Regions from separate parts of the Pectobacterium parmentieri genome, predicted to be linked through region 2. Evidence: riboswitches for the same ligand, from Rfam matches in the RefSeq annotation. Region 2 holds a riboswitch; each other region holds the start of a gene.
The links. A riboswitch is a leader RNA that binds a small molecule or an ion and turns the genes downstream of it on or off. The one in region 2 is predicted to bind thiamine pyrophosphate.

Region 1 (3,276 bases), 1.1 Mb from region 2:
GGTCATAGCGGAACCAACCCGCGTCACGCAGCTCTTTCGGATCGTGCTTGATTTCTCCCCCCGCATAATCCGCCACAAACGCCATCATCAGTGAATGAGGGAATGGCCAAGGCTGCGAACTTACATAACGCAGGTTTTTTATCTGAATTTGGCTCTCTTCCATCACCTCACGCACGACCGTCTGTTCTAGCGTTTCGCCCACTTCTACAAATCCAGCCAGCACGGTGTACATGTTTCCGCGATGCCGATTGTGCTGCGCCAGCAAAATCTCCTTGCCACGGCGAATCGCGACAATGATGCAGGGGGCGATCTGCGGATAATAACGTTCTTTGCAGTGGCCGCATAAGCACGCCAACTCCGTTTTGCTCTGCACCATTTCATGGCCACAGTAACCGCAAAAACGATGGGAGCGATAGAATTCAGCCAACTGCACGCCTCGCCCCGCCAGTTGGAATAAGCCCACGTCTTGATCGAGCAATTGGCGAACGGACGCCATACCCGTATCCCGCCCCTGGCACACCAGCCAGGCAGGCTGCCCTTGCCATTCGCCAATCTGGCGAGCCACTTTCCCTTGCAACGACCACTCTATAGCCGTTCCGCGTGGCAATTCCCCTTGGGGAAGCCAAATTTGTATCGCATCGCTAACTATCCACCAGCCGGTTTCATCACCTTTTAGCGTCTGTTCCATATCTTTTTATTGCTCCATTGCCACTTCACTGGCATTTTACATTCAGAGTGATTACATAAGTTTTATAACTGGGATTTCAGTTATTTCTTACCGTTCACGGAGTCAACAATGCTAAACCAGCTACAAAGTCTGACTGAATACGTTGGTGGCAATAATGCGTTAATCGACCAATGGCTACAAGCGCGTAAGCAGCTTCTGGTGGCTTACTATCATCTGGTTGGCATCAAGCCGAACAAGGAAGCGCTTTCTCTTTTGGATGAAGAAGCATTGGATCATTTTTGCCAGAATCTGGTGGACTATCTTTCTACCGGCCACTTTCATTTATACGAAAAGATGCTGCATGAAGCAGCGACCCACAGCGAACAAGTATTAGCGCTTTCCACACAACTCGACCTCGCCCTGCAAAACAATACACAGCAAATCATGACGTTTTACGATAGCCATCTGGCAGCCGCTATCGATGATGATAACTGTCTTGAATTCCAGCAGGCACTTTCCAGCGTCGGCGAAGCATTAGAAGAGCGTTTTACGTTAGAAGACAACATGATTACGCAGGTTTACGATAACTAGTCGTCATTTGTCGTTATTTAAGAACATCATCACACGCTGTACAGGCAAAAGCGGCACGCTTTGACATCCGCGTTTTGCCGTCATACAGTGTAGGGGTTTTATTGACCCGTCTAACAGACGGGCAAATCTTGTCGGAGTGCCTAGCGTGCTTGTGTTTCGTTTTTACGGAACCTATAAGTGCACAGGCTGAGACCGTTAATTCGGGATCCGCGGAACCTGATCGGGTTAATACCTGCGAAGGGAACAAGAGTAATGCACTTCATTAAGCTCACGGCTGCGTATTTCTATATACCTGCTCTGATGCTCAATATCATTATTACTCCCTCCGGCTCCAGACAAGCAATCTTCCCTTTACGTCTTACAGGAACTTGCTATGTCTACAGAACCAGTGCTGTCCAAATCAGGCCGCCGTGAGCAACGCGCCGCCGCCCAACAGTTTATTGAAACCTTACAGGGAACCGCCTTTCCCAATTCCCAACGCATTTACCTTGCAGGCTCGCGCGACGACATCGCCGTACCGATGCGTGAAATTCAGCTCAGCCCGACGCTACTCGGCGGCGGCAAAGACAATCCCCAATACGAACCTAATGAGCCGATCCCGGTTTACGATACGTCAGGGCCGTATGGCGATCCCGCAGCCCAACCCGATGTCCGCGTTGGGTTAGCGAAGCTACGCGCCAACTGGATTGCAGAGCGTCACGACACCGAAGCGTTATCCGGCGTTAGCTCCGATTTTACCCAGCAACGTCTGGCAGATGCGGGTCTGGATCATCTGCGCTTCGAGCATTTGCCACGGCCTTTACGTGCCAAAGCGGGCAAACGCGTCACCCAGCTTCACTATGCACGGCAGGGGATAATTACCCCGGAAATGGAATTTATCGCCATTCGCGAAAATATGGGACGCGAACGCATTCGCGGTGAAGTGCTGCGCCAGCAGCATCCTGGGCAAAGTTTCGGTGCCCTCCTGCCGGAAAACATCACGCCGGAGTTTGTCCGTCAGGAAGTGGCCGCCGGGCGCGCCATTATTCCTTCAAACATCAACCACCCCGAGTCGGAGCCGATGATTATCGGGCGCAATTTTCTGGTGAAGGTGAACGCCAATATCGGTAATTCCGCGGTGACATCCTCCATCGAAGAAGAGGTGGAAAAGCTGGTCTGGTCTACCCGCTGGGGTGCGGATACAGTGATGGACCTCTCAACTGGCCGCTATATTCACGAAACCCGCGAGTGGATCCTGCGCAACAGCCCGGTGCCCATTGGGACGGTGCCGATCTATCAGGCACTGGAAAAAGTGAATGGCATGGCAGAAAACCTGAACTGGGAAATGTTCCGCGATACGCTGCTGGAGCAGGCTGAGCAAGGAGTGGACTATTTCACTATCCACGCGGGCGTACTGCTGCGCTACGTACCGCTGACGGCCAAACGCCTGACTGGCATCGTCTCACGCGGGGGTTCCATCATGGCGAAGTGGTGTCTGTCGCATCACAAAGAGAGCTTCCTGTACGAACACTTCCGTGAAATTTGTGAAATCTGCGCCGCTTATGACGTCGCGCTGTCGCTGGGTGACGGGTTACGCCCAGGCTCCATTCAGGATGCCAACGACGAAGCTCAGTTCGCCGAGCTGCATACGCTGGGAGAGCTAACCAAAATCGCCTGGGAATACGACGTACAGGTGATGATCGAAGGCCCCGGCCACGTTCCGATGCAGATGATCCGCCGCAACATGACCGAAGAGTTGGAGCACTGCCACGAAGCACCATTCTATACGCTCGGCCCGCTGACCACCGATATCGCACCGGGTTACGATCACTTTACCTCTGGTATCGGTGCCGCCATGATCGGCTGGTTCGGCTGTGCAATGCTCTGCTACGTGACGCCGAAAGAGCATCTCGGTTTGCCGAACAAAGAAGATGTCAAACAGGGACTGATTACCTACAAGATCGCCGCCCACGCCGCCGACTTGGCGAAAGGTCATCCCGGGGCGCAAATCCGTGATAACGCTATGTCGAAAGCCCGCT
Region 2 (3,276 bases):
AACAAGGTAGTGCCATACTGTCTTTTTTAGCTTGTCATAGAAATGATATTGCAGAACATTGCTACCCCTTCATTCTTGATGGGTTAAAAGCCATGACTCCGGGAAAATTGGGTGAATTAGAAGTACAAAAACTTGGAATACTAGCCGTTGAAATGTTGGCCAGTGAGAAAAAACAGACTATTGATTGGGATTCAATGGAGATACCCTTTGATAAATTTTATAGTAATTTTGTCCGAGAAGCCCTTTATTCAAAGGATGGAAAAGTATTAACGGACTGGCTCACCGCTCTTTGTGATAATCACTTGAAATGGTCTGCACGTTCAGAACTTGTAGAAAATGAGTCTCCTTTATTAGGTTATGAAATATCAGAAGATCATCAATTCCTCTGGCCATTCGAATATCAGGCCATTAAAAATTTCCGTGCCAAACATGGCTTAAGTACCCCTGACATTGATCATCCGTTACTTAAAACACCGATGGCGATCAACCATCATCCTGATTTTAACCAATGGAAAGCACCCGAATGGTTTTATCCGTTGCTTGATAAGTTAATCGCTATCAACCCGAAGATTTCATTTGTTAAGGATCTATTCAAGTAATATAGAGTTGGTAAGTGAAAGCTAAATAGCTATATGGACACCTCGCCGATGCAAGCACGGACAGTTTTTTTCTGACAAAGTCGTCACGCACATATATTCGGCTTCGTGAGCCTCGATGAACATCCGTAATCCCTGGCCTGATTATCGCAAGGGCCTGCTGTGGCCGAGTTATTTGTCAGGTTTACAGAGAATCGGTTCTACCTGCCAGTTCATCAACGCTTCGGACTTCTTATAAATCAATTGATTACTTAGCTATATAATCCGTTCTCTGGTTTACCGGAGCCCAAGCCACCCGGGCATTTTAGTTCGCCAGCGCGACTACGGCTTTATTCACGCCGCTGCGGACAATGATACCTTTCAGCCATCGCTGGAGACTGCCGCTTCGATCTTCCCGGCGGTTCATTACCCGGTAAACCACTGAGCGGGATCCATGGATAAGCAGCCCACGTAGATAACCGTCTCCACGTTTTGTTATCCCGAGAAGCCTGACTTTTCCGCCGCTATTGTGCTCCTTCGAAACCAGGACCAAATAACTGGCAAAGTATCGTCCATTATGAAAATCGGTGCCTTCATTCAATGCGACAGTCAGGATTGATGCACGTAGCGGACCGATACCCGGAATATTTTCCAGCCGGAGTGTATCCCCGTTTTGTTAACTTATCTGCTTAGCCAAATTGTATTGATTACCGGATCAATCTCGGCGTCGACCATCCCATCTCTGATCCTCAGTATGGGGTTGATTAACCAATCTAAAGGGGGATGGCGTTTTTCTCTATGTCAGCGCGGACTGTAGTTTTTCATTTTTATCGGTGGTGGAACGGGACGAACTGGCGCTTGCTTTACGGGGGTCACTTACTTATGCTGCGAAGCGTAGTAAATGACTCGGGGTGCCCTTCTTTGTGAAGGCTGAGAAATACCCGTACCACCTGATCTGGATAATGCCAGCGTAGGGAAGTCACGGTATTCCCCACCGGTTACCGCTTTCTTCCACGCCGGTTGGGAGACCTATGAACACGCAACCCACCGACTTTTCTGCCGCTCAGGCAGCAACCTCACTCACTCAATTTCGTTCTGCTTCACCGCTGGTACACTGTTTGACCAACGATGTAGTGCAATCTTTTACTGCTAATGTGTTGTTGGCGTTGAATGCTTCGCCCGCTATGGTGGTCGATCCTGATGAAGCCGCGCAGTTCAGCGTGATGGCAGATGCGTTACTGATTAATGTTGGTACGTTGGAACGCACGCGTGCCGAGGCGATGCGTGCAGCCGTAAGCAGCGCGTATCAGGCGGGTACGCCGTGGGTGCTCGATCCCGTTGCCGTAGGTGGTTTAACTTTCCGTACTGAATTTTGCCAGGAATTGCTGACGTGGAAACCGGCGGCGATTCGCGGCAATGCGTCCGAAATCATGGCGCTTGCTGGGTTGGCCGCGCAGGGGAGGGGCGTGGATAGCACCGATGATTCGCTGGTGGCTCTCCCTGCTGCGCGCGAATTGGCCCGGCAGGTGGGGACGATTGTGGCCGTGACCGGAGCAGTGGATTATGTCACGGACGGTGAGCGCGATATGGCGGTAGCCGGCGGCGATAGCATGATGACACGCGTGGTCGGTACGGGCTGCGCGCTGTCGGCGGTGGTTGCGGGATTTGCTTCTCTGGAAGGTGATCGCTTATCCCACGTGGCGGCGGCGTGCTATGTCATGGCATTAGTAGGGCAACAGGCGGCCTTGGCGTCGCAAGGTACGGGGAGTTTTATTCCCAACTTCCTTGATCGACTCTATACCTTGCGTGCGGAGGATCTGGCATGAAACGTATCAATGCGTTGACGATTGCGGGTACCGATCCGAGTGGCGGTGCGGGGATTCAGGCGGATTTAAAAGCGTTTTCAGCCCTGGGGGCTTATGGCACCTCGGTCATTACCGCGCTAGTGGCGCAGAACACACGCGGCGTGCAGTCTGTCTACCGAATTGAGCCGGATTTTGTCGCAGCGCAGTTAGATTCCGTGTTGAGCGATGTGCGTATCGACAGCGCCAAGATTGGGATGCTGGCGCAGGCCGATATTGTTGAAACGGTTGCCGAGCGTCTGCGTCATTACACGGTTCCTTTTGTGGTGCTAGACACCGTGATGCTGGCGAAAAGCGGCGATCCGCTGCTCGCGCCTGAAGCGGTGGAGTCGATCCGCCGTGAGCTGTTGCCGCTGGTTTCCTTGATTACGCCCAACCTGCCAGAAGCCGCCGCATTGCTGAATACGTCACCTGCCACCAATGAACTGGACATGCGTGAACAGGGGGAAGCACTGCTGGCGATGGGCTGTCAGGCGGTGTTAATGAAAGGTGGTCACCTCAGTGAAGCGGAAAGCCCAGACTGGCTGTTCAGCCGACAGGCCGACCCGCAGCGCTTTAGTTCGCCGCGCGTGGATACGCGTCACACGCATGGTACGGGCTGTACGTTGTCTGCCGCGCTGGCGGCGCTGCGACCGCGTCACGATAGCTGGGGAGAGACGGTTAAGGTCGCTAAGGACTATTTACAGCAGGCGCTACAGCAGGCCGACACGCTGGAGGTCGGGCACGGGATCGGCCCCGTTCATCACTTCCATCGCTGGTGGTAAATATTGCGTACCCTAAATAATTCGAGTGGCGTGAAGTCAACGCGCACGCCGCTTGAAGTATGACGGGGATAAGTA
Region 3 (3,276 bases), 2.2 Mb from region 2:
GTGTGCCAGCAGAATGCCCTGCAGTCCGTAAGGCGAAAAGGTGTATTTCAGGTCAAACCAGCCCAATGCAGAGGCCAGCCAGCCTTGTCGGCCATACACGCTGAGTAGGCCAAAAACGGCCACCAGCACGGGCAGCACCAGCGTCATCGCGCACAGGCGAAGCAGCCAGCGATGGCCGGGGAAGCGCCGTCGGTACAGCGCTCTGGCGAGGAAGATCGCGGGAACGGTAGAAAATAGCGCGGAGAGAAAAGCCTGCCAGAAGGTAAACCGAATGACATGCCAGAGATAGCTGTCATGCCATAGCGTGCGCCACTGGCTTTCTGGCGCCTGTATCCACAGTGCGCCAAAAGCCAGTACGGCAACGGAAATTAACAGCGTGGTGGCCAGTAGCCCTGGCCACAGACGTCCGCCGATCAGTGGCTGACGGCGCGTTGCCATGCCTGAATCCACTGCGTCCTTTGGTCGGCGACTTCTTGTGCGCTGAACTGCATCGCTTTCTCAGGTACGGCAAGCGTCGCGAAGCCCGCAGGCAGTTCAGTTTTCACCGCCGGATACATCCAGTTGGTAGTAGGGATAGCCTGCTGGAAAGTCGGGCTCAGGATGAACTTCATAAAGCGTTTTGCCAGCTCGGGATTTTTGCTGGAAGCCAACTGCCCGGCGATTTCGATTTGCAGATAGTGTCCTTCGCTGAAAGTGGCCGCTGCGTAGTTGTCTTTCTTCTCTTCGATGATGTGGTAGGCCGGTGATGTGGTATAGCTTAGCACCAGATCCGCTTCCCCTTTAAGGAACAGGCCGTAGGCTTCGCTCCAGCCTTTGGTCACGGTAACGGTTTTTTTCGCCAGCTTCTGCCAGGCTTGCGGCGCGTCGTCGCCGTACACTTTCTGCATCCACAGTAGCAGACCTAGTCCCGGCGTGCTGGTGCGCGGGTCCTGATAGATCACTTTCCACGGTGCGTTGCTGTCCAGCAGTTCATGCAGGCTTTTCGGCGGGTTCTTCAGCGTGTTTTTGTTATATACAAACGCGAAATAGCCATAGTCGTAAGGAACGAACGTTTTATTGCTCCACCCCCCTGGCACCGTAACAGTGCTGGTGTCCTGACCGTGTGGTGTAAATAGGCCGGTTTGCTCCGCAGCCTGCAACAGGTTGTTGTCCAGCCCCAGAATGATATCCGCTTTGCTGTTTTTTCCTTCCATACGCAGACGGTTCAGCAGCGATGCGCCATCCTCCAGCGCGACGAAATTCAGCTCGCACTCGCACTCTTTTTCAAACGCGGTCTTGATGACAGGTCCTGGACCCCACTCTGAAGCGAATGAATCATAGGTATAAACGGTAAGCGCGGGCTTGGCGAAAGCGGATGCTGAGAGCAGTAACAGACAAGGCAGGCTGGTTTTCAGCACGATGGCTGAACGGTGTAATAATTGATTTAACACTTTGCACTCCTGAGAATCATAGGGTGGCAAAGGACTTCGAGGCAGCAATAAGCCACACTCTCAAATCCCTTCGCCGGTATTAACCGGATCAGGTTCGACGGGTATCTTCTCAGCGAAAAATTTTCCGCACCCCGTTGAGAACGCCTCATTGTAAAGGGTTAAGCCGGGCAGCGAAAGGTTCTCAGCGTTCCGGCTGCGCAAACCAGGCTTGTATGCCCATTCAGACGCGGTGGTGTGGCCGTAGTAGGTGCACAATTTCGCTTAACGTGAAGGCTTTTGTGTTCTATTTGTTGGCATTTACCATTTCATGGCCTCCTGCGCGATTAGCGCGGTACACCAGTCGATAAAAGCGCGGATAACCGGCGAGAGGTGGCGGCTTTGCGGGTAGAGGATGAAAATAGGTTCAAGCGGTGCTTCGAGATCAGGAAGCAGCCGGACAAGATGTCCATCAGAGAGTTGCTGGCGCACCATATAGCTGGCAATGCGTAGTAGACCCAGACCCGCTACGCCAGCGGCGAGATAGGCATCGGTGTCATTTACGCTGATCTGTCCTGCTAGCGGAATTGCTACGGTGTGAGCTTCATCGTGAAACCCCCAGCTAACTGAACGACCTGCCCGGCTGTGGGTATAGCCCACTGCGACATGATCTTTGAGCGAGTCTAACGTTGTGGGGTATCCATGTTGTTCAAGATAGCGTGGGGAAGCGCAGATAGTCCAATGGAACGCCCCGAGGTGTCGTGCGACCAGTCGTGATAATGGTGGTTCTCCGGTTCTGATGACACAATCGATACCCTGCTGGACAATATCCACGGTGGCATCACCCAGGTGGAAGTCTAGCCTTATTCCAGGATGACGTTCACAGAAGTCGGGCAGTGCCGGGATAAGGAAATTTTTGACCAGAGAAGGTGTCGCTCCGATTCTGATCGTTCCCTGTAGTTCCTCCTTTTGCTGTGCCGTTACGCTTTCCGCCGCGTGCACATCCCGTAAGATCGCTTTGCAACTGTCGTAATAGCGCAGGCCAACATCCGTAATACTGAGTGCTCGCGTCGTTCGGTTAAGTAACCGAGCGCCGAGATGTGATTCGAGTTCTTTAATGCTGCGGGTGACGGTGGATGGCAGAACATGCAGGGTTTCCGCCGCTTTTTTGAAACTACCCGCATCGACCACACGAATGAATGTTTCCATGGCCTGAAACCGATCCATACGATGATGTCTCCCCATTTTGCGATGAAACGTTGCTGACCGTGTAGACAGCGTATCTGCCGTGACAGCGGCTAGCGTGTTTTATTATTCGATTCTTTCAAATTATGAAGTGGTCTGAGCGAATCTTATCATGCGTGCATTTTTGTATAACATAATCCCCGATCTCTGGATTTCCTGAAAGTTACAGGTATGAATAGGCCAGGGCATGTTAGCACACTGAATTCATCGGGAACGCACTCGACTCCTTATGATGGCGATAATTTGAAATTTTGAAGGAATTAAGACATGAATGACAGCGGAACAGCGTTGAAAGATATTCTTGTGCTTGGCGCAGGGCAGCTCGGTATGGCGGTATTGCGTGCTCTCGCACCGCGTGCGCGAGCCTTGCCGTTGTCGGTCACGGTACTCGTTTCGCCGGACACCGTTAACGGTCCGTCGGATCAGGGTATGGCAACACTGACCGAACTCCGTGCATTAGGGGTTGACGTTATCGGGTTCGACCTGGCCTCTGATGAATACGCTCTGACGGAGCTTTTCAAGCATTATAAGACGGTATTGAACTGTTCGGGGTTCGTGGCAGGGCCGGGCACTCAAATGAAAATAACCAGAGCGGTGTTGGCTGCCAACGTCACGCGCTATTTCC

Region 1: linked by a shared signal. The riboswitch ahead of thiC (phosphomethylpyrimidine synthase ThiC) and the one ahead of thiM (hydroxyethylthiazole kinase) in region 2 are both predicted to bind thiamine pyrophosphate.
Region 3: linked by a shared signal. The riboswitch ahead of thiB (thiamine ABC transporter substrate binding subunit) and the one ahead of thiM (hydroxyethylthiazole kinase) in region 2 are both predicted to bind thiamine pyrophosphate.

Annotation. Positions count from the first base shown of each region.
Region 1 is NZ_CP015749.1:3,806,493-3,809,768, forward strand. It holds gene nudC (NAD(+) diphosphatase) at 1-688, opposite strand, end outside; gene A8F97_RS17285 (Rsd/AlgQ family anti-sigma factor) at 797-1,258, shown strand; TPP riboswitch at 1,381-1,518, shown strand; gene thiC (phosphomethylpyrimidine synthase ThiC) at 1,632-3,276, shown strand, end outside.
Region 2 is NZ_CP015749.1:2,726,949-2,730,224, reverse strand. It holds gene A8F97_RS12385 (hypothetical protein) at 1-599, shown strand, start outside; partial or broken gene A8F97_RS24910 (transposase) at 1,057-1,176, opposite strand; TPP riboswitch at 1,473-1,569, shown strand; gene thiM (hydroxyethylthiazole kinase) at 1,607-2,401, shown strand; gene thiD (bifunctional hydroxymethylpyrimidine kinase/phosphomethylpyrimidine kinase) at 2,398-3,201, shown strand.
Region 3 is NZ_CP015749.1:4,939,845-4,943,120, forward strand. It holds gene thiP (thiamine/thiamine pyrophosphate ABC transporter permease ThiP) at 1-438, opposite strand, end outside; gene thiB (thiamine ABC transporter substrate binding subunit) at 414-1,397, opposite strand; TPP riboswitch at 1,478-1,574, opposite strand; gene A8F97_RS22485 (LysR family transcriptional regulator) at 1,728-2,633, opposite strand; gene A8F97_RS22490 (aromatic alcohol reductase) at 2,919-3,276, shown strand, end outside.